4 regions of the Lysinibacillus sp. GW247-5R2A genome follow, and region 3 is predicted to be linked to each of the others. Evidence: riboswitches for the same ligand, from Rfam matches in the RefSeq annotation. Region 3 holds a riboswitch; each other region holds the start of a gene.
The links. A riboswitch is a leader RNA that binds a small molecule or an ion and turns the genes downstream of it on or off. The one in region 3 is predicted to bind cobalamin.

Region 1 (7,985 bases), on a different contig from region 3:
CTTTTAAAAAGTGAATAGATGTACTTCAACTAACGATGCTTAGTCGGTATATCAACCATGAAAACGAAAAATTTGACGAGAAAAAACTTAATAGATATTATAGATATGTTAAGTCCTTAATAGAGTGATTAGACCCAATCAGCTAAACTGTATCTTTTTTTATTGAGATCAATGCCTCATATATTATTGGCTTAACAAATGAAAAGAAAAAGATATCATACATATAATTTACGATGTCTTTTGCCTTAATTACAGATATTGAAGGTCTGTAATATATTGTGATGTGGAGGGAAATAATGATGAATCAATACGATTGTATAATTATAGGTGGAGGCCCTGCTGGGTTAAGTGCTGCCTTAACATTAGGAAGAGCGCGCAGAAAGGTTGCACTAGTTGATAATGGAACAAATAGAAATCGTGTAACTCAGGAGTCACATGGTTTTTTAACAAGAGATGGGATAAAGCCACAAGAATTTAAGAATCTCGCAAGTAATGATATAGAATCTTATCCTTCTATAACAATGATGGATCAAACCGTCATCGAAATAATTAAAGATGATATAACTGGTTTATTTCTAGTCAATACTTCGGAAAATAAATCTTATGTATCTGAAAAAATACTGTTAGCTACTGGAATACAAGAGGAATTTCCACTCCCACAAATCAAACAATATTATGGTAAAAGTTTGTTTAGCTGTCCATATTGCGATGGTTGGGAGCTGCGAGACAAGCCATTGGCTATCATTGCAGAAAACGAGGAGCATATTAGTCATATGACGAAATTGGTTTTTAATTGGTCACAGGATTTAATTGTTTTTACGAATGGTCATCAACTTTCTGAAAAGGTTCAAAATGATTTTGAACATAAGAAAATTAAGGTGTATACAAATGCTATTAAAGATTTACATGGGGATGATGGTAACTTATCTAGTGTTGAATTAGAAACAAGTGAGAATATTTTTAGAGCTGGTGGATTTGTTGTGCCAAGTTTTTATCGTCCCAATAAATTTGCTAAACTACTAAATTGTCAAGTTGATGAAAATGGAACAGTTATGACTGATGGTGCTGGACGAACAACTGGGGCTGGAATATATATTGCAGGTGAAACGGAAAAGGGTGGTCCCTCTTCTTTAATGATTGCAGCTGCGGAAGGCTTTAAGGCTGCTACAAGCATAAATATGGATATAACAATAGAAAGATTTTAAATGATGGTTAGCTGATGAGTCATATAAAATTCATCAGCTATTTTTAATAGAACTAATCGAGCTGGCGGAGAATGAACTTGAATATGTTATACTATAAATAACTAGAAAAGGTACATATTCATTGTAAATTAGTTGAAAAGGGTAGAACGGTTGAGCACATTTTAGTAGTTGTCGTTATGTTTTGTCGAACGAAAATGTGTCATTCTCGTAAGAGAGGGGTCCTACTTTAGACTAGTACAATAAAAAAATCTACGAAGATAGGATGTATGGAGTAGGATGCGAGATTTACATCATACTCAGAGTTTTACACATAATTGCATCTTTACTGTAAAGGAAAGATGCCTTTTTTATGTATAAAATTACTAGGGTGGCTACGTTTTTAGGTAAATAAGTGACTATTATTTTATTTTCTATTTTTTAATAAAAAAATGCTATCGCATTCATGCTTATATTTTTAGTTGCTTATATTTTAGTTCGTTCTTACAAGGTGATGTCAGAAAATATGAATAGTCTCAAATTGATGAACTTTTATTTCTCGATTTACTTTTTATACAAAGGATGGTACACTTAAAACTATCGAAAAACAATATATTGTGTTCGTTTTGTGTAGGTACTACTATATGTAGTTTAATAGGGAAGTTCGGTACTAGTCCGACGCTGTCCCCGCAACTGTAAAGCTGACGATGATTGTAACCACTGTGCATACGCATGGGAAGGAAATCAGAGATTGAAGCAAAGCCAGGAGACCTGCCTATATAAAACAAATTTATCATTTCTTCGGGGATTAAGAGATGGGAACGTCCGTATTTTTAGTATGTTAACGTTTCCATTTAAGCTATCTCTCTAGAAGAGGTAGCTTTTTTATTTTGTGAAAAGAGGGATTACTATGAAACTTTATACGAAAACAATCTGTCCAAAATGTCTATGGGTAAAATCCGAATTACAACGAGCAGGACTTGAAGCAGAAGTTGTTAATATTGATCATGATGAACAAGCGAAACAAACAATTATAGATGCAGGTTTTTTAAGTGTGCCTGTTTTAGAGGTGGATGAAACATTTATAGGTGATGTTCAGGAAATTGTTTCTCGTATTGAGATGATCACACTATGATCGTTTACGCTAGTCGTACAGGAAATGTCCGTAATGTTGTTTCTAAATTAAGGGCAGAATCTATTGAACTCTCTGAGGAATTAAGCTTGAATAAGCCTTATCTTTTAATTACATATACAGATGGCTTAGGTGATATTCCAGCAAAAGTGCAACGTTTTTTAGAAAAAAATAGAGATTTTTGTAAAGGGGTAGTTGCTAGTGGCAATAGTAACTTCGGACATACTGTATTTGGCGGTGCTGGGGAGAAAATTGCTACTACCTATCATGTACCCTTAGTGAGGAAATTAGATTTGCGTGGCAATCAAACAGATTATGAAGCAATACAAACGTTTTATGAAACGAGGGTAATGGGATGAAAACTTATTTAAAGCTTAATAATGACGTACTGAATCGTTATAGTACAACGGGACTACTAGAGCTAGAAAAGGACCGTGAGGCTACTCGCCGCTATTTTTTAGAATATGTCAACGTACGTTTACGTTATTTTATAGATATAGAGGAAAAAATCCGCTATTTAGTGGATGAGGGTTACTACGAAAAAGATTTTATCGACATGTACGAGATGGATTTTATAAAGAAGCTGTACAAGAAAGCATATGATTATAATTTCCGCTTCCCATCATTTATGAGCGCAAGCAAATTTTATGACAGCTATGCTATGAAAAGTCGTGATGGAGAAGAAATATTAGAAAAATATGAGGACCGTATTGTCATTATTGCCCTGTACTTAGCACATGGGAACACTGTATTAGCCAAACGTTCTGTTGAAGCAATGATGGAAGCCTATCAGCCAGCAACACCTACTGCATTAAATAGTGGAAAAAAAGCCCGTGGTGAATTAGTAAGCTGCTTTAAATTATCAATGGATGACTCTATGAATAGTATTGCTGAAAATATTGGCTATTGTTTAGAGCTTTCACGCCTAGGCGGAGGGGTCGGGGTTAACTTAACCGATTTACGTCCTTTAGGTGATCCAATTAAAGAAATACTAAATCGTGCAAGTGGTGTTATCCCAGTTGCAAAATTATTAGAAAACTCATTTAGTTATTCGAATCAGCTCGGTCAACGAAATGGCTCAGGAGTTGTTTATCTAAATATTTTCCATGCAGATATAGAGAATTTCATTTCATCAAAAAAACCAAATGCTGATGATAAAATTCGCCTCGCAACACTATCAACAGGAATTATTATTCCAAGTATTTTCTTCGATCTGATGAAACGCGATAAAGATATTGTGTTATTTAGTCCATATGATATTTTTAAAGAATATGGTAAACGAATGTCGGAAATTTCAATTTCAGAAATGTACTATGAACTACTTGATAATCCTAAAATCCGTAAAATTAAACGTTTGAATGCGCGTAGACTCTATACTGAGGTGAAAAAAGCTCAATTTGAATCAGGTTATCCTTTTGAAATTTTTGATGATAATGTCAATGAAGGACATCCACTAAAAAATATCGGTCGCGTAAAAATGTCAAACCTATGTACTGAAATCCTGCAAGTTCAAGAAACTAGTGTCATTACAGATCAAGATCAGCCTAACGAATATGGGTTAGATGTGTCATGTAATTTAGGGTCCATTGATATTCATGCAGCGAGTAAAGTAAATGATTTTGAAACATTAATCGATACAGCTATGTACTTATTAACAAATGTGTCACAAATGACATACATCAAAAATGTCCCATCGGTTGCGAAAGCGAATCGATTAATGCACTCAGTAGGGCTAGGTTGTATGAATCTTCATGGACATCTTGTTACGGAGGGCATTATGTATGGCTCGAAAGACTCTATTGATTTCATGGACCGCTTTATGGAAGCAATGAACTATTATTCTCTTAAATCATCGATGGAAATGGCTAAAGAAAAAGCAGAAACGTTCTACCGATTTGAAGATAGCGATTATGCTTCAGGTAGCTATTTTGATCAATATGTAAATAAGAATGATGAAGAGCTATCGCCAGCAGTGTTAAAAGCCCTTGGCAACATTCCAATTATCACTAATAAAATGTGGGGATTATTAAAGGAAGATGTTATGGAATTTGGTCTATTTCATTCCTATCGTTTAGCGATAGCACCAACCGGCAGTATTTCGTATATTCGTAGCTGTACGGCATCCATCTCTCCTTGTACAGAGCGTGTAGAGGTTCGTGATTATGCAGATAGTCGCACGATTTATCCAATGCCACATTTAACAAATGAAAACAGTCATTTATATGTAGAGGCCTATGATGTTGATCCTTATGATTTAATTGATTTATACGCAGCTTCTCAAAAACACGTTGACCAAGGTATTTCAATGACTCTTTATGTCACTGACAATTGGACAACAGAACAACTAGCTAAAGTATACATTTATGCATGGGTAAAAGGGATTAAGTCCGTTTACTATGTTCGTCAACGATTACAAAGCTTAGAGGAGTGTGTAGCATGTCAAATATAGTGTATGAGGCAGTCAACTGGAACAAGGCAACAAGTGAACTTGCCCAAATTTTCTGGGACCAGCAATGGAAGCAAATTTGGTTTCCTGAAGAAATTGCAGTGAGTAAAGATATTAAGCAGTGGAAAAGTTTTGAGCATCAGGACACATATAAAAAAGTGTTTGCGGGACTAACTTTGCTTGATACCGTTCAGACGAATATAGGGATGAATCGTGTTGCTGCTTATACAGACGATTTACAGGAAAAGGCTGTATTAACCGTTTTTGATGCATTTGAGGCAATACATGCTAAATCATATTCTTATATATTTACAACGCTTTGTACAAACGAGGAGATAGACGAGCTCTTTGAATGGGTAAAGAAAAATGAATATTTACAATATAAGGCAAATAAAATTGCGGATATTTATAATAGTATAGAAGAAGGGGACTCTGAGAGCTTATGGAAAGCGATGTTTTCATCCGTTATGCTTGAATCTTTCCTTTTCTATTCTGGATTTTTCTACCCATTATATTTAGGTGGGCAAGGTTTTTTAAGAAACAGTGCTGAAATTATTTCTCTCATTTTGCGTGACGAATCCATTCATGGCGTAGCGGTAGGGTTTTTCGCTCAAAATCTATATAAGCAATTTTCTAAAGAAAAACAAGAAGCCTTACAATTATGGGGTTATGAATTATTGCTGGATTTATATCAAAATGAAATGAAATATACCGAGGATATTTATGCGGAGACAGGATTATCGCCTGAGGTAAAAGCCTATGTGCGATATAATGCTAATAAGGCCTTAATGAATGTCGGATTTGAAGCCATGTTCCCAGAAGAAGAAGTGAATCCGATCGTCATGAACGGGATTCGTAATGAGGGCTCCACATATGATTTCTTTTCACAAAAGGGGGCTACCTATGCCAAAGCAAAAGTAGCGCCAATTACAGATGACACATTTAATTTTAATCGTTAGGATGAAGAACAATGAACGTAGAAGTAAAAATTAAAAGAATGCATGCAGATGCAATGCTACCAATGCAAGCTAATCCCGGTGATGCTGGGATGGATCTCTATTCCATTGAAACTGTAGAAATACCCGCTGGTGGGACTAAATTAATAAAAACAGGCATTCAAATTGAATTACCTAAAGGAACGGAAGCACAAATTCGCCCAAGAAGTGGACTAGCCTTAAAACATAGTATTACAGTGCTCAATAGCCCAGGAACAATCGATGAAGGCTATAGAGGCGAAATCGGTGTTATTTTAATTAATCATGGTCAGGCTACGTTCTTAGTAGAAAAATCTATGCGAATTGCCCAAATGGTGATTCAATTTGTCCCTACTATTCAACTACTGGAAGTCAATGAATTATCTCAAACGGTTCGAGGAACTTCTGGATTTGGAGCGAGTGGTACAAAATAAGAGTAAGTTTTAAATAGGCATATGTTAGGATTGAGTTTGTTACTGAACTCAATCCTTTTTATTTTTTTAAAATTGTCACATTCATGTAACGTAGGTTCAGTACGATTTACATGAGGTGATAATATGAGAGAAATAAATCATAGGAAAAGAATGAAAAATAAGTTCAACATGATAGTTTCCCTTTGGTGTGCTTTAATAGTCGTCTTTGCTACTGGCTGTAGTTCTGTGGAGCAAGAAGAAAAACAAAAGAAACAAGAGAAACAAGCAACGCCACAGATGCAAAATGGTTTTTGGGATGAGCAAAGAAAAGGTACAAATTTTATGAATTCCACTTCTCTGCCAGAAAGTTATGAAGAGGCTAATGAATTCAACATTGAATTTATCCGTTTAGCGCCTGATAAATGGGCAAAGGAAAGAGATTTCTTATTTGATGATAAACCTGATGCTACGCCTAATAAAGATTTTTTAATCGGTAATGCAGATCAGTATGAGGGAATTGTTGAAAATGATTTTAAGATGTTAAAAGAAGATTTAGATGCAGCTTATGCAAGAGGATCAAAAGTTGTACTAACTGTTCTTAGTCTTCCGGGAAACCGTTGGAGACAGTTTAATAACTATGAAAATGATGACCGAATTTGGCAAGACTTTAACTATCATGAGCAAGCAGCGCTTTTTTGGAAAGATCTTGCCATGCGCTTAAAAGATCACCCCGCAGTGGTTGGATATAATGTAATTAATGAACCGCATCCTGAAACAGCCACAGGTTTTAATGATTTTTGGACAGAAGACTATGATAAATGGTACGACAAGATAGAAAACACGCCAGCAGATTTAAATAGACTTTATGGAACGATTGTAGATTCTATACGATCTGTAGATGCGGATACACCTATTATTTTAGATTCGGGTTTATTTGCTACGCCTTGGGCAATAAACTATTTAAAACCAATAGAAGACAAAAATGTGCTGTATGCTTTCCATATGTATGAACCGTATGAAATGACAAGCCAAAATCGAAAAAAAGGATTCACATACACTTATCCTGGTAAGGTCAAAGTCGGGAATGATCAAAATGAAAAAATGTTTGATAAAACTTCATTAAAAGATTTTTTAGAACCCGTTGCTAAATGGGCAGAAAAGCACAATATATCAAACAACCGAATTATTGCAGAAGAGTTTGGCATTAACCGAATGGTTGATGGAGCGGATCAATATATGAAGGATTTAATTGATATTTTTAATGATTACGGCTGGCACTGGGCATTTTATGCATTTCGTGAAGACACGTGGGATGGTATGGATTTTGAATTAGGTAATCAACCTGTCAAAGAGGCCTATTGGGATGCGCGGGCAATTGGAGAACTACCTGATAGAAAAGCAATAGAAGTAGATAATTCTATTTGGGATGTCCTGAAAAAAGATCTGAACAAGTAACATGATTGTTCTCTGCTAAGATCAAATAGAAATTATATGTAGTAGTACAAACGATCGTTTGTACTACTTTTTTGCCTGACATTCGGCGCTTTAAATCAGTCCATCTTTCAATCAATAGCTTGCTGTTGCAGGTAATAAAAGATAGTAATTGCCTGTCATTTAGTTTCGAAAATAGTTACGCGCTAGTAGAGTTGCAGAATTATATTCATCAGGCAATTCATCCTCAAAAAAAATAGCCTCTACGGGGCAAACTAATTCACAAGCGCCACAATCAATACAAATATCAGGGTTAATGACATATTGAGTATCCGTATTCACAATGCAATTTACGGGACAGACATCTAAACAAACGGCTGCTTTTTCATCCCTACATAATTCTGTAAT
Region 2 (7,985 bases), on a different contig from region 3:
ACTTCATGTGGTGCCCCGAAAGCTCTCATTTGTCCACTTTCCATGAGCAATAATTCATCACAATAGAGAGAGGCTAAATTCATATCATGTAATACCATCACTACCGTTAAACCACACTCTACAGCTTCCTTCCGCACCATATCTAAAATTTGCCGCTGATGGGCAATATCTAAATGATTTGTTGGTTCATCTAGCAGTAAAATTTCCGCAGTTTGAGCAAGGGCCTGTGCAACAAAAACTCGTTGCTGTTCACCACCCGATAAAAATTCCATCGGTGTATGCTCATAACGTTTTATGCCTGTTTGCAGCATTGCATGTTGAACTGCTTGCTCATCTTGCTCAGACCAACTTGAAAAAAACCCTGATTGATGTGGATAACGTCCAAGCGAAATAGCTTCTCTTACACTGTTTGAAAAAGCATTCGCATGGAGCTGTGGTAAAACAGCCATTTTTTTTGCTAAAGCACGGGCATTGTAGGAAAGAATGCTTTGTCCATCAATAGAAATCATGCCCTCAACTGCTGGTAGAATACCACTCATTACCTTTAATAATGTTGATTTCCCACTACCATTTGGCCCTAAAATGCCAAGAATCTTTCCCTTTTCAACTGTAAAGCTTATATCCTTGACGATCGGTACGTCTTCATAACCACCTGATAGATGTTCAACAACAATCACGCCCGTACCCCCTTGCCCCTTCGTTGCTTATAAAAAATATAGGAAAAAACAGGCGCTCCAATAAATGCCGTAATGACACCAATAGGCAGTTCCCTTGGCAAGATAATGGTTCTTGCCACTAAATCACAAATAATAAGTAATGTTGCCCCATTAAAAAATGATAGTGGGAGTAAATGACGGTGATCAGAACCCCAAATCATTCTTGTCATATGCGGTACAACTAACCCTACAAAGCCAATTGTGCCTGAAACAGCAACTGCTGCTCCAGTTAGCATGGAGCCACCTACTAAAATCAAATACTTACTTCGCTTTACATTAACACCTAAATGCTTCGCTCTTTCTTCCCCATATAACAGAACATTAAGCTCACGTCTCTGTGTCCACAGCATAAGGGAACCAACAATGACAAACGGAATAATCATTTGAACATACGGCCAACCACGCATAGAAACAGAACCGAGTAGCCAGCCGATTACTTGGCGCAGCTCCTCTCCCGATAAAGCAATCATTAACGAAATTAACGATCCTAAAAAGGAACTAAAGATAACACCTGTTAAAATCAGTGTTTCCATCTTTAAAGAACGGTCCACTACTCTAGCAAAGCTCATCACAATCACCATTGTAATAATCGCACCTATCATGCTAAAGGTAGGTAAGGCATACAAACCTACAACAGGTATAGAAATATTAAAAAAGATTGTCATGACTGCGCCGACAGAAGCACCCGATGAAATACCTAATGTATATGGATCTGCTAATGGATTTTTGAGCAAGCCTTGGAAAGCCGCTCCCGCAATGGCGAGAGAAGCTCCTACTAGCCCCGCTAAAAGCACACGGGGCAAGCGAATTTTCCAAAAGATATTGGCAGCTGTTTCATCAACTGATTGATTCCACAGTACTTCTATCGGAATATGAACAGAGCCTATAGCGACGCCACACCAGATGCTAATGATAAGAAGCGTACATGTTAATACATAGGCTGTTGCTACTTTTTTCACTTAAATACCTCAGGGTAGATAGCTTTTGCTAATTCCTCAAGGCCATCCGCCAAACGTGGTCCCTGACGGCTTGTTGTGCTTTCATCTACTTGCACAATAGCATTATTTTTTACTGCATTAATTGTCTCGAAACCTGCACGCTTTGGTATTTTTGTTAAAATATCAGGTACATAACTATATGTCACCACGATGACATCTGGATTTTTTGTGATAATTTGTTCTGCACCAATTTCATACCAATTATCACCGTCTGCTGCTACATTTTTTGCATGGATCATCTCCAGCATTGCGTTCATAAATGTGCCTTGACCAGCTGTATAAATATTAGGTTCATCAGAGGCTTCTACAAAAACGTTCTTAGGTTCAACGTCTTTCACTTTCCCTTGAACCTCATCCACTTTCGCCTTCATGTCAGCAATGATTTTTTCAGCTTCTGATAATTTCCCTGTAGCACGCCCAAGCTGTTCAATCGTTGTATAGGTTTCATTAAAATCTTGGGCATTTTTCACAACAAATACTTTCACGCCCGCCGATTCTAGCTGTGCTATGGCCGATTCCGAAAGAGACATGCTAGATTCATGTGCAAAAACGATATCTGGCTCTAAGGCAATAATTTGTTCAATATTGTATTCCATGCCACCAACCTTATCCTTTTCAGCTACCTCTGGTGGATAATCGTCGTTGTCAGTAACCCCTACGATTTCATCCTTTAAACCTAGGCCAAACAATATTTCTGTATTACTTGGAATTAGTGACACTATTTTTTCAGGAGGAGCCTCTAGTGTAATATCCTTCCCAATAGCATCCGTTATAGTCATAGGGAATGTTGCTGCTTCCGTTTTAGATGTCTCTTGTTGTGTTTGCTCTTCTGTAGGTGTGGAATTGTCTTTTTGCGCCTCTTGTCCACAAGCCGCTAGCAACCCTATCGTTAAAAATGCCGATACCCCTATTTTCCAAAATTTCTTCATGTGAATCCTCCTTCGTTGATTTGTGCGTTCATGTGTTAGAAATATTCCTCCATCAAAATAAGACCCCTCATCTTCGAATGATGAGGGGTCAAAATCGCACCAAAAAACTGATACAAAATCCACCATCCTATCCTCGTAGGCTGTCATGTCTATGCTATAAAGGCAGGTCTCCTGGCTTGTGCTCATTACGTTTTTTCAAGCCTTCCCGAAATCTTCAGTGGCATCATTTGAAAAAACTCACACTTACAGTGGCGGGACCGCATCGGAATTACACTGATTTCCCTTTTCACTTTACATAAGTAAAGAACCTTTATACTATTCAGTTGATTTTATTATACATGAAATTAAAAAAAGTCGCCTCTATATCAAGGCGACTCCAAGGGTTATTAGACGATTTCAGCAAAATACTGTACGGTTTTCATCGGAGCACCGATCGTTCGTAATGACCAAGTTTGCTCTAAATAAACATCCGCTAGTTTGTCATATTTCCCACCAAATTTCTGTGCCCACTCAACGGCTACGACACTTTCATATAATTGGGCCATTTTTTTGGCAACATCCTTTGCTTCAAACGTTTTTGTCGCTTCATCGAGAGTACTAAAAATTTGTAAGGTTGCCGATAGTTTAGTTAATTGCTCTTGAACGATTTTCACTAATGAATGGTCTGTTAATACTTCTAATCGCTCGCTCATCTCTTGAACAAACAATTCATGTGCCCTGTATTTATCCACTAAGCGAATAAGCTCCAAAGCTAGTATATTAGCCGTACCCTCCCATACCGTCAGCACTTGCGCATCTCTCAATAAGCGTGGTGTTACAAAGTCCTCAATATAGCCATTCCCGCCATGTAGCTCAATTGCTTCACTTGCATAATGGACCGCCTGCTCTGCCGTTTCCTTTTTCATAATGGCAATATATAAACGGTTCATGATGGTGTCTTGCTCTGTTCCCTGACCACTTGTCACTTTATCGTATAATTGAATAAGATCAAAAATCGTAGCTACTTCTACATGCAGCTTAGCGGCATATTTACCCAATGTATCCTGGATCATAGGATACTGTGTTAAAGGTTTACCAAATGCATATCGATTTGACACATAATGCTTCGCCTCTAAGAAGCCACGGCGCATAATGCCAATAGATGCCACAGCATTACAAATTCTTGATAAATTAAGAGCCTCCAGCATATAATAAATCCCTTTATTGTGATCACCAACTACATACGCGAGTGCTCCATCAAACTCAACCTCACCAGATGGAACGGCTTTCACACCTAATTTATCTTTTAGTCGTCGAATACGAAGATGGTTAGCCGATCCATCTTCATTACGCCATGGAACAGCAAAAAGAGTTAATCCTTTAGAGCCTGCTTGTGCACCCTCTATTCGTGCCAATACCATTGCAACCCCACACATCCCTGCATTGGAGGCGAAATACTTTTCACCATAGAGGCGGTATTCATTCCCCACAAGTTTTGCTTCTACTACATTCGCACCAACATCTGAGCCTCCTTGTCGTTCCGTTAAAAATGTCGCTCCCTCATATAGCTCCCTATCGCCTGTTGCACAAACATGCGGTAAAAAGCGCTTCTTAACTTCTTCCTCTGCATAATGGTCTAATAAATAGGCAGTAGCCATCGTTAATGTCACAGGGCAATAAAAACCGGGCTCCGCATGTGACAGTAAATAACCTTGCGCAAAACTATAGACATAATTCCCTTTGTGACCTAGTTGGGGAATATCTTTATGCACATAGCCAACAATCCCCGTATTATATGTCTCTTCGATTGTTTTTTTGTAGCCGTCATTGACCCATATCTCTGAAACCTCTTCACCGTAGGCATTATATCTTTGAAGGCGAGGCTCTCCTTGTCGATCAGTATGTTTCGCCCTCACGTCTATAGCACCCGCACATAGCTCACCAAAGTCCGTCAATTCCCGATGCGCATAAGATAAAAATTCTTTATCCAGCATCATTTCCAACACCTTTTGAAGCGTATCATTATCTGTAAAAAAATTGCTTGTGCCTGCTATTTCCTGTTGTAAAACTCTCATACTATCTCACCTCTTGTCCTTTCAAAAATTGTTTTAAAATTTTGCCTGACGCATTCCTTGGTAGCGCTTCCACTTTTTCAAAAATACGCGGTATTTTATACTTAGCAAGCTGTCCCTCTAAATAATCTTTTAGAGCCTCTTCATCAATATCCTGTTTAGCGGAATACACAGCCTTCACTGTCTCTCCCCATTGTGGATGTGGAACACCAACCACTGCCGCCTCAAATATTCCCTCAAAGCTTAAAAGGCAATCTTCAATTTCTTTCGGATAAATATTGACCCCACCCGAAATAATCACATCTTTTTTTCGATCAACAATCCAAATAAAGCCATCTTCATCCTTACGAGCTAGATCTCCTGTTTTTAACCAACCGTCTATAAAGGCCGCATTGGTTGCCGCTTCATCTCTGTAGTAGCCAAGCATATTACCCTCACCAAATAAAACGATCTCCCCTACTTCTCCTGCTGGTACATCTTCGCCACTGTCGTTAACAATACGTATCTCTGTACCTAAAGGTGCTCGCTGTCCAATACTCCCAGCCTTTCCTTCATGCTCCTTGCCAAATAACAATGATCCACTTGGTCCCGCCTCTGTTAATCCATATACACATGTTAAATTAGTTGTGCGGAAGGACTGTTGAATGAACCGAACCTCATTTTCAGATAAAGGTGCACCTCCATACACCCACCATTTCATGGAGGACAAATCAGCTGATTGCAATCTTGGCAACTGTGCTGTTAATAAATAAGCAACAGGTGCGCCAAAGAAATGGGTCGTTTTTTCTTTTTCAATGGAATCTATTAATAAGTCTGGTGTAAAAGTTGGCGTTAACACATTTGTAGAGCCTACAAAAACACCTGCCATTAAAAATAAATGCAATGGAGCCGAATGAGTTAATGGCATCATTAGCAATATACGGCTTTCAGGCTTGACCTCCATTTCAACCGCAATCATTTGCGCAACCGTTAAAATATTACGATAGCTAAACAATACGCCCTTTGGATTCCCAGTTGTACCTGATGTGTACAAAATAGTCGAAGCATCATCCTCGTTCAACTGACATTCAATCGTTTGGGCACTGGCACTTTGAATGATTGTTTCAAAATGAAGCCAGCCAGTTACTTGTTGTCCTGTTTTAATTTTTAACGGGATTCCGGCAATATGCTGGACTGCCGCAAAAATGGCTTCATGAGCAATAATCGCCTTTGCCTCAGCATGCTGTGCCACATACTCTACTTCTTGTAATGTAAACTTAGCATTGACTGGGACGACAATAGCACCCATTCGCTGAATAGCAAAATAGCTTACGACAAACTCTACAACGTTAGGCATAAAAATCAGAACTTTATCTCCCTGCCTTACACCCTGTTCTAATAAGGCATGACTAAAACGAGTCGCTTGCTCATCTAAATCATAATAGGTCACTCTTCTACCATGACAAATAACGGCTTCCTTTGTTGGATACTTACGGGCATTACGTGCTAATAAATCGGAACTATTCATCGTGCATCTCTCCCCTTAAAGTCGTTAATTTTTCATTAAACATGCCATGCATTTGTTGTAATTCATTTCTCATTTGCGTAAGCTCAGCTATTTTCCTATCAATCTCCTGAATCTTTTGCTCTCCGTATTCAACGGTTCGCTCCAATTGCTGAATTCCTGAGCGATCAAAATCAAAAAGTAATACCATTTCCTTGATCTCCTCCAGTGAAAAGCCGTAACGCTTTCCTCTAAAAATAAGCTTGAGCTTCGCAAATTCTTTTTTTGAAAAGGTTCGTTGATTCGTAGATGAACGTTGAGGACAAAGAAGCCCAAGCTCCTCATAATAACGAATTGTACGCGTGGACACATCGAACTCCTTAGCCACCTCTTGAATCGTCTTCATAATCGTCTCCCCCTTCCTGATTGGCAACAGTATACCATTGACGTTAACGTAAACTTCAACAAAATTTTCGAAATTAACAGAAAAATATGGTTTGAAGCAGAAATTTTAATGATTAGCCAATAATCCCGTATCACTCACTACCATTTTTTAATGTGTAAACCCGCTTTCTATCCATAAAAAAGCCCCCAACACTTTTCCTGTTAGGGGCTAAGATAGACTATTACATTTTTTCTGGTGCTGACACGCCGATTAAACGAAGCGCATTAGCAATTGTTGTACGAACGGCAGTAATTAATGCTAAGCGAGCTTCTGTTAGCTCTTTGTTTGAAGCATCTAATACTTTTTCTGCATTATAGAAACTATGGAAAGCTGCTGCTGTTTCTTGAATATAATTTGCGATACGGTGTGGTGTACGATGTTTAGCCGCGTCAGCTACCACTTGTGGGAAATCGCCAATTTTTTTCAATAAATCAATTTCCTTTTCAGCTGTTAATAGGTTTAGGTTTTCACTTGTAGCAGCAAAACCTTGTTCATTGGCAGAGCGTAAAATTGATGAAATACGTGCATGTGCATATTGTGCATAATACACTGGGTTTTCATTAGATTGCGATACGGCAAGGTCAAGGTCAAAGTCCATATGAGAATCGCCTGCTGTTTTTACGAAGAAGTAGCGAACTGCATCTAAACCAACTTCTTCTACAAGCTCGCGCATTGTTACCGCATTGCCTGTACGTTTAGACATTTTGAATTTTTCACCGTTTTTATAAAGCTGAACCATTTGAATTACTTCTACTTCTAATGTATCACGATCATAGCCTAATGCTTGAATGGCAGCCTTCATACGTGGAATATAGCCGTGATGGTCCGCTCCCCAAATATTAATTAATTTATCAAAGCCACGGACAATTTTATCCTCATGATAGGCGATATCTGGCGTTAAATATGTGAACGAACCATCGTTTTTAATTAATACACGGTCTTTATCATCACCAAAAGTTGTTGAACGGAACCATGTAGCGCCATCCTCTTCAAACACATGACCATTTGCTTTTAATTTATCTAATGCCACTTCAATTTTTCCGTTTTCATATAGAGATGTTTCAGAATACCAAACATCAAAGTTTACACGGAAGTTTGCTAGGTCTGTTTTTAATTTATCTAATTCTAACGCTAAACCATGCTGACGGAAGAATGCAAAACGTTCTTCATCTGATTTAGTTAGGATTGCATCACCATGCTCTTTTGCTAGCTTTCCAGCAATTTCAATAATATCCGGGCCATGGTAGCCGTCTTCTGGCATTTCGGCATCCATTCCTAATGCCTGCTTATAACGTGCTTCTAATGAGTATGCAAGGTTATTAATTTGGTTCCCTGCATCATTAATATAGTACTCACGAGAGAC
Region 3 (7,985 bases):
TCTTGATATAGATTCCTTCACTTCCTGACGTAATATTTTAGTAGCAGCTACCATATTAGCTAAAGCCGCGATTGTTTCTGGCTCTTTCCTTGTTTTTAAGCCACAGTCAGGATTAACCCAAAATTGATGTTTGTCTAGAACTTGTAAACTATCTTTCATAATGGTTAACATTTCGCCTTCACTCGGCACACGTGGGCTATGAATATCGTAAACACCTAATCCGATTCCTTTTGTATAAGGATTTACTTGAAGGGAAGAAATTAGCTCTCCATGGCTACGAGATGTTTCAATGGAAATCACATCTGCATCTAGCGCGCTAATGGGTTCTAAGAAATCGTTAAATTCGCAATAACACATATGTGTATGAATTTGTGTTTCATCCTTAACACTCGATGTAGCAAGCTTGAAGGCATTGACCGCCCAATCTAAGTAAGCCCCCCATTCTTCTTTACGAAGAGGTAACCCTTCTCGAAGTGCTGGTTCATCCACTTGAATAATGGAGATGCCTGCCGCTTCAAGTGCTTCCACTTCCTTGCGAAGTGCTAATGCAATTTGATAAGCGACATCTTTCCGAGAAATATCATCACGTACAAAGGACCAATTTAAAATGGTCACTGGTCCCGTCAGCATCCCTTTGACAAAGCGCTTCGTTAAGCTTTGAGCATACGCAGACTCTTTCACGGTAATGGCTGAAGACCATGCAACATCTCCATAAATTATCGGAGGCTTCACACAGCGAGAGCCATATGAAACGACCCATGCTTTTTCAGTAAAGGCAAAGCCCGTCAATTTCTCACCGAAATATTCGACCATATCTGTCCGCTCAAATTCTCCATGAACTAGTACGTCCATATCAAGATCCTCCTGCAAGTGAATCCAGCGCTTTGTTTCCAGTTCAATAAATGCTTCATAGTCATCATTCGACAATTGCTTCTTTCGCCAAGCATTACGATTTCTCTTCACCTCATCAGATTGAGGAAAGCTGCCGATTGTCGTTGTTGGGAATAGTGGCAGACCTAACGCCTGCTGCTGTATTTTTTGACGTTGACTAAAATCACTATGTCGCTCAAAATCCTTTGTTGATACGGATTGAGAGGCTTGCTGGATCATTTTATTTTGACGAATCGAATGATTTTTTAGTGCTTCAATGGCCTTCATACTTGCTGAGAAATTATGACGTAGCGTTCCGTCTTGATTTTTTCTATATTTAGTGAGCTCCATAATCTCTTCCATTTTTTCATCAGCAAACGCCAGTGCTTGTTTGAGAACAGGGTCCAGCTTCTTTTCAAGTGAAGTAGATATTGGTACATGTTGAAGGCTACTTGAAGGTTGAATCCACAATTCCTTCGCATCGCTAAGCTTTTCAATAGCTTGAATCGTGGCGTTAGCCTCCGCTAGGTTCGTACGCCATATATCACGACCATTAACAATACCTATAGCTAAAACTTTATCCTGAGGGAAACCAAATTGTCGAAGTGACTCCATATTCCCTTTATAGCCATGTACAAAATCTAAACCAAACCCTTCGACAGGCAAAGTAATCAATGTTTCATAGGAGCATAATGCTTCAAAATATGTTTGTAGCATTATTTTTGCTGCTGGAACAGTTGTCGCTAACTGAGCATAGATTTCCTGTACTAGCTTCCGTTCTGCTGAGTCAAGTGTCGTCACTAAAGAAGGCTCTTCTAATTGAATCCACTGAGCTCCTGCATCTACTAATTCTTGAATAATCTGAGCATAGAGAGGTAATAGCGCTACTAAATATTCAACCTGCGTTAATTTATTGTAGCCCTTAGTTAGCTTATAAAATGTATAGGGGCCAATAAGTGTCGGCTTCGCAATAATACCGAACGCTTCTTTTGCCTCTATAAAGTCGGCCAATACCTTATTTTCTGTTAGTTGCAACAGTTGCCCTTCATATTCAGGAACAATGTAGTGATAGTTGGTATTAAACCATTTGGTCATTTCACTAGCTACTGCTGAAGGATTACCTCTCGCTACACTATAGTAGGTATGTAAATCTACCCTTCCACCTTGCCAGTTAAAGCGCTTGGGTACTAAGCCAAACATTAAGGCTGTATCCAACATTCTATCGTACAATGTGAAATCTCCCACTGTCACTATATCGATGCCAGATTGTAGCTGCTTTTCAATCCGAGATAACCGAATACTTTTTAGGGTTGCCTGAAAATCCTCTTCCATTTGTTCTTGACGCCAAAATGCTTCTAACGCCTTCTTCCATTCACGATCATCTCCGATATATGGATAGCCAATGAGTGTACTAGTATAAGTCATATTTAATCTCCCCTTCATCAATAAGTTTATGGTTACTGGCTCTTACAAATTTGTGTCATCCCATGCTAGATTCAGTGGCTCTATATGAAAACCAGTGGATTTTGCTTTGGAATACAGAATAGTAGCATGAAAAAAAGCCATTCCCCTTCTCGGAAAATGGCTGCTTGGTAAAATTATTAAGACAAAAACAATACGAAAAAGTAGAATTTTCGCAAAATCTTTTGTTATCGCACAGTGCCTTTTTGGTCACTATTCACCACCTATTTCCACGTAGGTATTTGGTGTGTACTAGAAATTGGCAGGTCTCCTGGCTTCTCATCAACACGCCTCACAGCCTTCCCGGTTTCCCAGTGGCCTTTGTGATTTGCTCCGAATTACAGTTGCGGGACAGCGTCGGATTTGCACCGACTTCCCTTTTAAGCCAGACTTTCATCTGGCACCATTTCTTACACTCTATTCAGTTATGCCCCTACTATACCATATATTTCAGAATAGTAGAAATTGTTTTTACATAAAAATTTATCTATTTACTCTGTTTTAAATTGCCAACAATTTGGATCTTAGTGAAAATGCCTTATATTAATTGAACTAATTCCACATTAATTGTGCAAGCGAACTATTTATAATCTTTAATTCCAGCTTCAAAAGCCTGTCTATCTCCATTTTCAATCCCGTGCAATGCTTCTTGTAAAGCAAATGTACTTTTATAAAATTTAACTCGTTCAGATATTTCATGACCATTAGGGTATAGGTTAATACACATATCAAAAAAATCCTCACCATAGCTAGAAAGTATTCCAGCAAAGTCATACGCTGGATCTCCTAAACCCGACCCACCAAAGTCTATTATCCCAGAAATCATCCTTGTTTCTGGATCCCACAAAATGTTAGATGCTCCGAAATCTCCGTGTATAAGTGTTATATCTAAATTGGAGAATGCCTTCCCATTTAAAAACGTTTCAAAAGATTGTGAGATTTCCTGTTGAGCGTCTTTTCTCATAAAAGGAAATAATTTATTTTGAATCTTATTATACAAGTTATACATCTCTTCATGAGGATTACGAACCTTTAGTTTCAAATCTCGACTTGCTTTTTCTCCTGATATAGAATGAAGTTCTACAAGAAAAGAAACAAGTTGCTTTGCCAACCCTTTAACTAAATCAACACGCTTCACACCTATTAAACTTTCCTTCCACAAAGGAACACCATCTATTAGATGATATCCGGTGAAGACTTTACCTGGTTCTAACTCTTCAAAAGATTGATAAATTGGATTCGGAATAGGAGTTGAAATGGTACCTTTAATGTATTTTAAAATTTCCGTCTCTCTTTTTAATTGATTGATTCCAATTTTATATTTTGGAAACCTAAATACCAAAGATTTGTTTACAATAAACACATCATTATTCTGTCCAATTTCATTAGGATAAATGTCTTCAATGGAAAGGTCCGAATAAAGCGATTGAATGTTTTCAATAAAGTTATTAATCATTAGTAATATTCCTTTCAGTCTCTTTCTAGCTTTTTGATACGTAAACTCTTGTTGAACTATCTGTTCCTTTAGTTTAAAAACAATTCTTCACAAACTCAACTATACTTTAACAAAAAAATCCAAATCACTTAACAAGATGCTCCACAATCTGGCCATTGCCATGAATATAGACGCTTTCCTTATTACGAAAAGCGCCTGATTGTTGAATAAACAGTGATGAGTTTATCTCCAACTCAATATTCAAAACTCAATATTGGCTTTGGTCGTTTATTCCAATTAAAAATCTAATTATGAAACTATCTTCTACTTTCTTCGTAAATTAATTAAGTCAACTATTTCTAGAGGTGATCATAATGTACGAATACCATTTCGTTAAAGTGGAACTAAATGCTTGGGGTAGTAAACCAAAAGAAGATTATCAAAATATAATTCACCAATACGCATCTGAAGGATGGAGATTTGTTCAAATTTTTGCTCCTTCAACTAAAGGATATGGTTCCGCAGCTTATTTTGAATTAATTTTTGAGAGACCCCTTAATTAGATGTGAGGGGTTTTTCTATTTGGGGAAGCATAAATATCCAACCCTCATTTATATGTGTTATTCACCTATTTACCCCTTTTCAGTAATAAAGAAGCTGATTTGTCTTTTGCTTGTTAAAGTAATACATACTATTAGCTGAATACATATTTTATTTTTTCGGTGTAAAGTTCCTTCTCACTTATTTTAGGACGATACCTAGCAACCTTCTGCCCATTAGCCATATTGCAAGACCAGTTCCCCACAAGATCAGGGCAGAGCCAAAGCCCACTACAGACATAAATGCATTGATCTGATGTTCCCCCAGTGTGACTGTTGCAGGTACAAATAACCATGTCATAATAGCAAGTAAACAAAGGAGTGTGCCGGTAAAATAGTAGAGTCTAACTTGAAACAGAGGTGCTAATGGGAAAAAATGAACACCGACAATAAGAGCTATTACGACAGGTATAAGTTCAGGGTGACGAGTAACGTTACAAACAGCAATTGTAATGGCTATAGCCAAACCCTCTGCCGCAAAAATGATGTTAAACCAAAACGATGTACGCTTCCCCTGCCTTAAGTCTGTTTTTGAAACCTGATTCGTCAATTCTCTCGATGCGCGTATTAATGAAAAACCGCCGATGAACAGCGCTATACTTATGGCAACAGCAGTAACTAACAATAATGGAACTCCCCAGCCGTGCAATCCCATAATTCCCGTGTACGCCCACAGAGTACCAAAAAACGCCATAAAAAATACACCAGATGCCGTTCCGCGGACTGCGGCACCAGGAATCGCTCTAGATGTTTGTGTCATAAATAAATACCTCCTTTCAACCTAAGTATATGTTCATTACAACTACGTAACAGCCTACATCAGTATTAGATTTAGTTCATTCGAGAAAAAATCATCTATACTTTTTTATCATTATGTTCAGGCAGATGAATGAACTTCTCTGCCCGGTTATCTCAATACATCTCATTCTACTCATGGCTTTTTTAATGAAGAAAGAGGCTTTCCTTATTTCAGAAAAGCACGAGTATTAAACTCTGAAAGTATGGAACATTTCACTTCAGAATTACATTTACTATTTACACGAACAAACGGATGAAAGGGACATTAAAAGGAATGAGCCCTGCCCAATACAGAGTTCATTCCTAGTAACTTCTTATACTATTCTATAGATGAGATCCTCCACTTGCATCGAGTAATTGACCTGTTACCCAACGGCTGTCTGAGGAAGCAAGAAAGGCGGCGATATCTGCCACATCCTCGGGTTCTCCCCATCTATTGAAAATTGAAAGACCAGCCGCATATTTTTGTCCATCCAGGTTTTCCAAAGTATCAGCATTCATTTCTGTATTAATAATTCCAGGCTGGATGGCGTTTACCGTAATATTACGGCTCCCCAGTTCCTTGGCTAGAAGACGCGTAAATGTGTCGATAGCACCTTTGGACATACTGTACGTGAAGACACTTGGTGAAGCTGCACGTGTCACAAAGGATGAAATATTAATAATACGCCCCCCATCTTTTAAACGTGGCAAAGCTTGCTGAGTAATAAAAAGTGGTGCTTTTACATTAATGTTCATTACCTCGTCAAATGATTCTTCCGTCGTCTCTTCTAAACTGATAATTTGACCAATTCCAGCATTGTTGACAAGAATATCGAATCCACTACCACCCATATACTCCCGGATTGTATCATCCAAAGTAGTAAATAAATTTTGAATACCATCTAGAGTACTAAGGTCAGCGCCAATCGCGCAAGCATTCCCTCCGCTTTGTTTGATCTTGTCAACAACTTCTTTTGCCTCATTACGTCTTTTCCCGTAATGAACGACGACAAAGGCCCCCTCTTGTGCCAGACGCAATGCAATACTGCGGCCAATTCCTCGACTTGATCCTGTAACTAAAGCGATTTTACCTGTTAACTTACTCATGCTTCCATCTCCTTGTTCAAACATAGTTATATTACATAGAGAATTATATCAAGGAACATTATTTGAAATGTTGCTCTCCTATTCGGTTTCAAAGAGGTGTTTCGTCGCAACTTTAATTCAATTCTACAGAAATAGCGCCCAATTGTTGAAGATCGTTTCTTATTGAAGTAATACATCTGTTCGTGGAGTGTAACTTTTGACAATTACTTGATATTATATAGGTGAATAGAAAGGTAAATTAAAACTTAGTTTAGTAGTTGTACTAATTGCTTATTGGTTTTATTCCCTTATAACTTTTCAAAAAGGAGGGTTTATGAAGAAGATTATTGTTTTTGTATTTACGTTATTTATATTACTCTCAGGATTCCCAACACCAAGTTATGCGTTGTCAGATTCGAAATCTGCGGCAATCCAAGCGTTGCTAGATGATGCCCGTCATATATCAGGTGTGCCAGGCATGTCAATCTCTATCCTTGCTGATGATGAAGTGCACTACTTTTCTTCAGGGCTTGCAGACCGTGAAAACGGGTTGCCTGCAAGTGAAAATACACTCTATGAGTTAGCCTCGGTCAGTAAAGCTTTTACCGGTATTGGAATTTTGCTGTTGGAAGAGCAAGGGCTGCTCTCAATGACTGACCCTGTCCAAAAATATTTACCTTGGTTTACGGTAAAGTATCAAGGGAAACTGGTTGATATGCAAAGTCTTACACTAAATAACTTTCTTCACCATACCAGTGGTCTAACAAATACTAGACATATTCAAAATATTCCCCAAGGCCATACACCGGATATGTTGCAAAAAACTGTAGAAATGCTCGTAGATGCTGAATTGGAGTTCCCTCCGGGCGAACAGTATAACTATGGAACCGTTAATTATGACGTATTGGGTTTGGTTATTGAGATTGTGTCGCGACAAAGCTATGAAGACTTTATGATGGAACAGGTATTTCAGCCGTTAGGTCTTCACCAGACGTATGTGTATAAAGAAGATGCTCAAGCCACTGGACAGTTGGCACAGGGCTACCGTTCTTCCTTTTTTATGACATCTCCATTTAAGGCACCAGATTATGCTGGGAATAAACCCGCAGGCTACATCATTTCTAATACACAAGATATGGCGCGTTGGATGGGCATACAGATGGGTATCGTGCAGAACATACCTGAAATATTTCACAGGGTAATTGAAAAATCACATAAGGGTGATACGTCTGTTTCGTCTGTCAACGATATGTATTATGCGGCAGGCTGGGCGGTCAATGCCGACCAAACGATTATAGAACACACTGGGGGCAACCCAAATTTCAGGACCCAAGTAGTCATACAGCTAAATGAACGAAGAGCCATCTGCTTGCTGAGTAACGGCGCAAATACCAATATAAACCTGGTACTAAAAGTTAAAGATATATTAGATGGTAATCTAACTCAGTCCTATGAAATAAGTGGCACACAGCTTTTGGATATTATTTTATCGTCTATCACAATTATTTTTTGCCTATTGGCCGTTTTGCTATTTTTTTTAGGATTTCGCAGAAGGAAAACAAGTGAGCGACCTCCAATGACAAAAAAGCAAACAATCGTAACAGTTATTTTCCTGATCGCTACGATTGCCCTCGGTATACTGTGCTTTGCTTTCGATTGGTCAACGATACTTATTTGGCAAACATATAGTGTTCTTACAGCTTTGATTTCGTCAGTATTATTAACAGCGAGCATTACATGGTTTGTATACACTC
Region 4 (7,985 bases), on a different contig from region 3:
GGCAAGTATCGGAAATTTTTAAGGAGCCCAAGCATCCATATACGAAGCGGCTTGTCGCTCATCATTTTTAGGAGGCGTTGATATTGTTGCTTCATGTTGACCAGGTGAATAAAAGCTATCGAGCAGGACAGCAAATATTGAAGAATATAAACCTAACAGTTGGAAAAGGTGAAATCGTAGGGCTTGTGGGAGAAAGCGGTAGTGGAAAAAGTACTTTGGCCAAACTAATTATGCAGCTAGAAAAGCCTGAAAAAGGGGCTCTGTTTTTTGAAGATCAATTAATGACGAAGCAAAATCGCTCGTATTTTTATGAAAATTGCCAAATCATTTTTCAAAATGCTACGGCTGCCTTAAACCCCGTGTGGACCGTCAGGGAATTGTTGCGCGAGCCCATACAGGTGGCACACAAGTCCTTCACGGACCGCGAACTACAGACAATGCTTGAAATGGTAAAGCTCCCATCGGATATTTTAGAAGCCCTGCCTTCTGAGCTAAGTGGAGGGGAGCGACAACGGGTTAATTTACTAAGATCGATTTTAGTCGAACCTCAACTATTAGTATGTGATGAAATCGTTTCGAGCTTAGACCGCTTGATTCAACGAGAGATAATCGATTTATTAGTGACTTTAAATAAAGAAAAAAACGTGGCGATTTTATTTATCTCGCATGATTTAAAGGCAGTTTCTTATTTGTGTAATCGCATTTACGTGATGAAATCGGGTGAAATTGTTGATGAGAGCCGTAAATGCGAAGGTGGCTTTGCTTTTACAGACAAGTATGCGCAAATGCTCTTCCAAGCCGTAGAAAACGAATAATATGAAAATAAACCGAAAAACACTTTCCTTTTTTGAATGGAAGGTGTTTTTTATTTTTGTATCAATGATCTGAGTGGGGCGGTCAAATCCTCAGTGATGCTATAAATTGTATAGGTATCCTTTACGTTCTGTTGATCTACTTCCCCTAACCAAAGATGAAAGCCATATTGGTTTTCAGCCGTATACACTACTTGTACGTCAAATTGTGGGATAGCCATATTGACAATTCCCTTATTTCTTACTGCTGTCGTCATTCCTTCCTGGAATAGATTGAGACAATTCTCATCCTCATATTCTTTCATAAAATCACTATGCACAAAACCAAATTCAACGCTGTTAGAAAAGCTGATCTTAGCCAATTTCCCACCTGCAAGCTCCTCATTTGTACAGCCTAAAACAACAATGGCTAATAGGGACATGACTATGACTAGCAATGTTCGCTATAAGCCATCTCCTTTATAGAATAAATATTACAAAAACGAGGGTCGTAGCCCAGTTTTCATCATAATATAGTAAACAAACAAAAGCTGAAAGGGGATAAAGCATGGGTTTATTTGATGGATTAATTGGCAATGCAAGCGAGGTGAATTTTGAAAAATTACAGGAGGAGGTCAATGATTTACTAATTCCAAACGAAACCATTAAAAATGCCTATAAAATTATTAGAGACATATTTATTTTTACGAATAAACGATTAATCCTCATTGATAAGCAAGGAGTGACTGGCAAGAAAACGGAATACCATTCCATCCCCTATAAAAATATTGTCCATTTTTCAGTAGAAACGGCTGGTACATTTGATTTAGATGCGGAGTTAAAAATATGGGTATCAGGCAGTTCATTACCCATCCAAAAAAACTTCAATAAGGCGACCAATATTTATAAGGTGCAAAGTGTTTTAGCACAGTATGTTTTAGGCTCGAATTAATGGTATACTATCGTATCAAAAGCAAAACCCATCCAAAGCCCGCCTATATGCGAGGCTTTTTTTGTGCTTAGAGGGAAGACCATATTGTTAGATGTAGTTAAAAGTATATGGAAACTTTCGTATTACATATATTTTTGCATTAAAAGCAATTTATGATATGTCAGAGGTATTTATCTAAGAAAAAAGTTGCTCGTTTTTACTACCTTAGGTAATATTATCCAAAGGGGGATTTTTATGTTGGAAGAAAAAAGAACATGTGAGGATATAAGAACTAAATTGATGCTCGATTTGCAAAGAATAGAGAAGGACGAGTATCAGTTACGCGAAGGTGAGCAGCATCAAGATTACGTCCCTTTGTTACTTCAATTTATCGGTGATCCTCAGCCAGAATTACGAGATAATCTCATTTATCCGATGTTTTATATGTGGATAAAGGAAGAGAATAGGTTCAGTGAAGAGGAGTTGCGTAGCTTCTTATCTGTTTTGACTGATAAGAACCATTTGTTTTATCATATCGGCAGCGAGGAGGATCAGTCAGTTTTTACAAGGACATTCTCTGCCTTGCCTATCGCTTTGATTGTCCAACGCCATAGACAAAATCCATTTTTCACTCAAGTGGAGATTGAGCAATTATTACATACAATGCTCCGTTACTATAAAGAAGAGAAGGATCTACGAGGTTACCTTTCAGAAGGAGGCTGGGCTCACAGCGCGTCTCACGGTGCCGATGTTCTTGCCGAGCTGGTGCAGTGTAAAGAGTGCAGCACCGTCATGCGGGGTGAGATTCTTGTCGCTATTTCTGAGAAGCTCAATAATGGTAGACATATTTTTAGCGATGAGGATGATGAGCGATTGGTCAACATCGTGGATGGGATCATTGACAATGAGCTACTTCCACATCAAGAAATCGTAGATTGGATTAGTAGCTTAGCGCAATGTTGTACTTTGCCGAGAAGCCGCAGTCAGGTAATTACCCGCGTAAACAACAAGAATTTTATACGTAGTCTCTACTTCAGAAGAGGCCAAGATAGCCGACAGAATGAGCTTCACACGGTCATGCTTGCTACGGAGGCAAAATTAAATAGATTTTCTATTCGTTAAAAGAACGTGGAGGCATTCCCAAAAGGTTGGTACGCCACTATTTAAAAAAGACACGAAAAAGACAGTTAAAAGAGCGCCTTGTTTATACTAAAGCCTTTTTTATTTTGATTTTTCGATTTAAAATCAATGATTATTTTATGATATTCATTTTATAAAGTATTTAAGTAGTCACCATATGAAGAATGATGCGATTATGTATATCGATGATGATGAAATTATATTCCACTGGGATGATAGGGCACGTTCAATCTGTTCCGAATTAGATACAGCAGAACCTATCGAATTGCTAGCGACCTTGCACAATCACCTAAAGTAATAACTTAAACTGAAACATACACGCGCCAACGAGTTGAGTCCTCCGTTTTGCACCAACATGATGGACAATAATTATGCTAGAGTCAGTGCCAGCTATGAATATGAAGGATCGTTGCGCCGACAGTGATTATTGAAAACTAGGTGCCCAAATTCCTAGTTTTTCTATTCTAATAAGCAGAATATTCTTTAATGGAATAGGAAAATCCATCATAAATATTGAAGAATGATATTATATAATGCTATGGAAAGTCCTAAAATACTAGCTTTCATTTTAGCTGGATGATTTTTTTTACTCCGAAACAAGTAAAAGAATACTACTATAAATCCTAAAGGAATCCAAAGCTGAAAGATACCATCTTTTGTGCTGCGAGAAAAGATTGGTGCAATGTAAGTACTAATTAGAAAGTAAAAGTAAATAGTAAAACGTCTTGTTTCTAATTCCTTGCTCCACTTTACTAAAAAGAAAATAACGATGATTGCGATAATTGTAATTTGTAAGGGTGGTAGAAAAACAGAACCGCCACCAAATTTAAATTCCACTATGTATTCCCTCCTTTGTTACAGTATACCACCATTTATAGTAAAAATTGTGTTGTTCAAGGGAATCGCATCCGTAAACGTGTTTGAGTTCGGGTATATATAGTAGCGAATTTAATGCCTTCATTTCGCAATATGACGTATTTATCATATGAAAGCTAGAACGTTTAAAACAAAGGAGAATTTACGAACTAGCTTTAAAATAGTGCAAAAAACTCCTTATTTCGTAATTGGCTATAGCTGAAAAAGAACGCGATTTAATCTTAGAGCTAACGCAAGAAGGTAAAACAATTGCAAAACAACGCGATGATTTTTGGGAAGGTAGACCAAAGAAATTTGATAAGAAACTGTTAGACACTGCAATGCAACTATTGGAATCGAATAGTTGTAATGAAGTCGAAGCAAAGCTGGGAATTTCAGTCGCAACTTTAGCGAGAAAAAGAAGAAAACGAAAAGCGAAATTGATTAACGATTATGCAAATAATCTTGATTGATTTTTTGCGTTGAAAGTTCGTGACTCAAAAGCCTCTAGGCTGATTGGTGCTTTCTAGTCTTATTACTTTGCACATAACCTATTTATATTGTTAAATAATGGATTTTTCAAATGGATTGTTAAAATTCAATTAACGGAACTGGTTCGTTGAAGAAGTGTGAATAGTAAAACCTTGTAGGGAGGGGTGAGAAAAATCGTTGAAAAAATAGAAACGAATAGTAAATCTATAATTTCATTAACTCTTGGCATTCTTTCAATCATAGTTCCACTTATTGGATTAGTTTTTGGGATTATTGGAGTAGTTTTATCAAGAATAGCAACAAAGGAAATTTCTAAAAGAAATGAAAATGGTAGAGGGCTAGCCATTTCTGGTTTAATTTGTAACGTGATTGGGATTATCATTCAAACCTTTGCAGTATTGTCTATTATTGCATTTTATTCATTAACCAGTATAAGTTAATATTGCAGGTTCTTATTTACTAATAGGTGCTTTAGCTTACTAGTAGACCTCAAAAAATGTCTCTATAACTGGGGCGGTTAATCGCAAACTACAGTATTGGCAATGATGATCGTCATAATTTTTATATAGTAAGCGTATTGTAATCTAAAAATTAGTAGGAATGCATGCGATTTAGCCGTATGAACGCATTATGAGGCAAAAGAATAACAAGTAAAAAGTGTCTTTTCAATCTGAGTTAAATAGATTGCAAGATAGTAATATAGAAACTGGAAGATTTTATGTTATTTGACATCGGAAAAAGACTACCTTACAATTGAGTTTAATAGTCTACAAGGAATGTATAAAACACAGCATTCCTTCACAACTGAATAGCGTGTAGTACTAGGTGTAAATTGCGTGCAATTTGCTTAAAAGGGAAGTCGGTGTGAATCCGACACTGTCCCGCAACTGTAAATGTGAGCGACTTTTCAGCAACCACTGTCAAATGATGGGAAGGGGAAAAGTGGCGATGACCATGAGTCAGGATACCTGCCTAGTTACGAGTACACACCATAAACCTACGAGGAATAGGAGGTGGCATGTTGACAAAACAGAATGCTCTGTTCGTCACAGTACGTCAAACGCCCAAAGTTCATGAAAGGGTTCACTTTAGAACTCCTTCGCATTTACTTAGGGTTTGTTTGGCATTGTGTGATGAAGCACATTAAAGCGAAGGATTTCCTCAAACATAGTAGGAAGTCCTTTTTGTTTTGAAAATATGTACGCAAAGGGGATGCACAGAGGATGAATATTCATGCAACGACAACACAGGAAACACCTTTTGTAGATATGACGATTTGTAAGCAGCCACGGACAGAAATTGCCAAGAAAGCGAAAACAAGAATGGTGGTCGAATCACTAATTGATCAATTATTAGCAACGAAACTGATTCGCAACGATCGCTTTTTTGAGCAAATCTTATATAATAAAGACATTATTTGGATACAAAATGGGGAGGTAGAGGGCCATCTTTTTGCTCAGGCGAATTTAACAGATCAACTGAAAACGAAGACGAATAGCTTTATGATGTATATGCCAACGAACCCTATTGTTTATGAGGTGAATGGGGAGCAGTACCACTTAATTACACGCATTGATTCAACACGAGCAAAGCCTAATCTTGACCGTCTTTCACAGGAGCCCAATCCAGTGTTAAGCGCTGCACGTGTCAATGATTTACTATGCTCAATTGTCATACGTTTTTATGAAACGTATATGAACGATTTAGAGCAAATTCCTCATCAGGATAAACTAATTGCATTTGCGCAGCAGGAATACACGCAGTTTCTTCAAGCCGTTCAGGACTTAAATGATTTTCACTTTAATTGGCATCCACGCGGGAACGGCCACGAGCTATTATTAACATTAATTGATCAGCTACAAATATTAAAAAGTCAGCCTGGAAAAGTAGTTATCGACTTCACGAATACGCAAGGTTATGTGGTGGTTGAACCTGCCTATCCGGTGCACAAGCCTTCAAAGAAAGCTGTTGGTGCCATATAAAAGCAAGCCCTCCATGAAGCGGAGGGCTTGCTTTATTTTTTGTATGGTTATTCTACCTTCATCTGAAATACTAGTCCAACAGATTTTCCGTGCTAGTACATGAAACTTAGCTCTGACAATGCATGGCTGCTTGCGCCTCTTGCCAAGGGACAGAATAGCCTTTGCCTTTTGCGCAAAAAATGCTGGAAGAACTGTATTCAGGGTCGGCATTTTTATCATAACCTATTTGAGTTATTACTTCTTCTGCATTATGACACACATCATAGCCATCAAATTGAAGGGTAAGCGCACCTTTCCCATTTGTATAGGCGGCAAAAATTGTGTTATAGCTCATGAAGGTCGCTACTGGTGCACGTCCTGTTAATACAACGTCTGTTTCAGTGAGTACAGGGTCGTCGAAGGTGCCAGCAGCCTGTTGAATGTCGGTCATCATACGGCCAATAAAGTCATTGGAAGCCTTCATTTTAAAGCGATAATAGGGCTCAAGTAGGACGTTCTGTGCTTGTTCCAGTCCTTGGCGCAGTGCTCGGAAAGTGGCTTCTCGGAAATCACCGCCAGACGTATGCTCATTATGTCCACGTCCCGTTAAGAGCGTAAAATGAATATCTGTTACTGCGTAGCCTGTGAGTAAGCCGTGATGATCACGTTCAAACAAGTGCTTTTCTACGAGGCGTTGGTTGCCCACTGATAAATCATCTGCATGACAGGCATTGCTAAAGGTAATGCCTGTCCCACGTTCATTCGGCTCCATTAATAAATGAATTTCTGCATAATGCTTAAGTGGTTCAAAATGTCCGTAGCCTGTAACGGTTGTCGCAATTGTTTCCATATATAATATTTGTGGCTCTCCAAAAGTGATGTTGAATGTAAAGCGCTTCAATAATACTTCAATCAGTACCTCTAGCTGAATGACACCCATTATATGCACATGGATTTCCTGAAACTTTTCTTGCCATACGACACGCAAAGAGGGCTCCTCGGCCTCTAATAGACGGAAAATCCTTAATACCTCTTTAATATGTTGCTCACCCTCATATTGAACTTTTGCCTGTAATGTAGGGACCAGCTCATAGGGCTGTGATAGCATGTTACTGCCAATGCGATCGCCAATGTTTGCCTGGCTGAGCCCTTTAACAGCGAAGATTTCACCAGCCTCAACATGCTGAACAGTTTCAAATCGACTGCCGTTATAAAGACGGATTTCTGTTACTTTCTCTGTAAGGTCTCCAAACGTAAATTCATCTCGAACCTGTAATTTGCCTGTTAAAGCCTTGATGAATGTTAGTCGCTGATGGCCATCATGTCGTATTTTAAAGATCTCTCCTTGAAATGGTGCTTCCGGCTCGAAGTGAGTACCCGTTATGAGTGGAAGTTGAGCAATCAAATCTTGAATGCCTTCATCTTTTAATGCCGAACCTATAAAGCAGGGGAAGGCGGATTCATTTTTAATCATCGATAGTAGCTGATTGATGCACGGGCCATGCTCCAATGTCTCATTCAAAAAGGCATCCAGTAGCTTTTCATCACGCTCCGCCAGCCACTCCATGATTGTGCCGGAAACATGATTTTCCTGAAGCGGTTCATCTACAAACAATACATGTTCCGAAAAATCTTTATGGAGCTGGGTCATCACAGCCCTTACATCTGCTCCATCACGATCTATTTTATTAATAAAAAAGAAGGTAGGGACATGATAGCTTCGTAAAAGCTGCCATACTGTTTCGGTATGACCTTGAATACCCTCTACTGCACTAATAATAATGATGGCATAATCCATGACACGGATGGCACGCT

Region 1: it holds a riboswitch for cobalamin, as region 3 does, so the genes downstream of both, AC07YC_RS01340 (glutaredoxin family protein) here and metE (5-methyltetrahydropteroyltriglutamate--homocysteine S-methyltransferase) in region 3, are expected to answer to the same signal.
Region 2: it holds a riboswitch for cobalamin, as region 3 does, so the genes downstream of both, AC07YC_RS18965 (ABC transporter substrate-binding protein) here and metE (5-methyltetrahydropteroyltriglutamate--homocysteine S-methyltransferase) in region 3, are expected to answer to the same signal.
Region 4: it holds a riboswitch for cobalamin, as region 3 does, so the genes downstream of both, AC07YC_RS16560 (hypothetical protein) here and metE (5-methyltetrahydropteroyltriglutamate--homocysteine S-methyltransferase) in region 3, are expected to answer to the same signal.

What each region holds. Positions count from the first base shown of each region.
Region 1 covers NZ_JBWKZL010000001.1:275,554-283,538, reverse strand. Annotated here, with positions in the region: gene AC07YC_RS01345 (NAD(P)/FAD-dependent oxidoreductase) at 300-1,205, shown strand; cobalamin riboswitch at 1,797-1,974, shown strand; gene AC07YC_RS01340 (glutaredoxin family protein) at 2,092-2,316, shown strand; gene nrdI (class Ib ribonucleoside-diphosphate reductase assembly flavoprotein NrdI) at 2,313-2,672, shown strand; gene nrdE (class 1b ribonucleoside-diphosphate reductase subunit alpha) at 2,669-4,762, shown strand; gene nrdF (class 1b ribonucleoside-diphosphate reductase subunit beta) at 4,750-5,718, shown strand; gene dut (dUTP diphosphatase) at 5,730-6,167, shown strand; gene AC07YC_RS01315 (glycoside hydrolase family 5 protein) at 6,318-7,601, shown strand; gene AC07YC_RS01310 (ferredoxin family protein) at 7,761-7,985, opposite strand, start outside.
Region 2 covers NZ_JBWKZL010000013.1:70,663-78,647, reverse strand. Annotated here, with positions in the region: gene AC07YC_RS18975 (adenosylcobinamide amidohydrolase) at 1-677, opposite strand, end outside; gene AC07YC_RS18970 (FecCD family ABC transporter permease) at 674-1,675, opposite strand; gene AC07YC_RS18965 (ABC transporter substrate-binding protein) at 1,672-2,643, opposite strand; cobalamin riboswitch at 2,788-2,970, opposite strand; gene AC07YC_RS18960 (acyl-CoA dehydrogenase family protein) at 3,030-4,697, opposite strand; gene AC07YC_RS18955 (class I adenylate-forming enzyme family protein) at 4,699-6,201, opposite strand; gene AC07YC_RS18950 (MerR family transcriptional regulator) at 6,194-6,583, opposite strand; gene argS (arginine--tRNA ligase) at 6,804-7,985, opposite strand, start outside.
Region 3 covers NZ_JBWKZL010000002.1:168,211-176,195, forward strand. Annotated here, with positions in the region: gene metE (5-methyltetrahydropteroyltriglutamate--homocysteine S-methyltransferase) at 1-2,295, opposite strand, end outside; cobalamin riboswitch at 2,576-2,754, opposite strand; gene AC07YC_RS04470 (aminoglycoside phosphotransferase family protein) at 2,912-3,787, opposite strand; gene AC07YC_RS04475 (DUF4177 domain-containing protein) at 4,141-4,329, shown strand; gene AC07YC_RS04480 (DUF7010 family protein) at 4,508-5,125, opposite strand; gene AC07YC_RS04485 (SDR family NAD(P)-dependent oxidoreductase) at 5,488-6,252, opposite strand; gene AC07YC_RS04490 (serine hydrolase domain-containing protein) at 6,566-7,985, shown strand, end outside.
Region 4 covers NZ_JBWKZL010000011.1:13,302-21,286, reverse strand. Annotated here, with positions in the region: gene AC07YC_RS16600 (ATP-binding cassette domain-containing protein) at 1-71, shown strand, start outside; gene AC07YC_RS16595 (ABC transporter ATP-binding protein) at 84-815, shown strand; gene AC07YC_RS16590 (YhfM domain-containing protein) at 866-1,234, opposite strand; gene AC07YC_RS16585 (PH domain-containing protein) at 1,360-1,743, shown strand; gene AC07YC_RS16580 (DUF2785 domain-containing protein) at 2,023-2,844, shown strand; gene AC07YC_RS16575 (hypothetical protein) at 3,367-3,699, opposite strand; gene AC07YC_RS16570 (hypothetical protein) at 3,927-4,190, shown strand; gene AC07YC_RS16565 (DUF4190 domain-containing protein) at 4,374-4,649, shown strand; cobalamin riboswitch at 5,016-5,199, shown strand; gene AC07YC_RS16560 (hypothetical protein) at 5,433-6,191, shown strand; gene AC07YC_RS16555 (GTP-binding protein) at 6,298-7,985, opposite strand, start outside.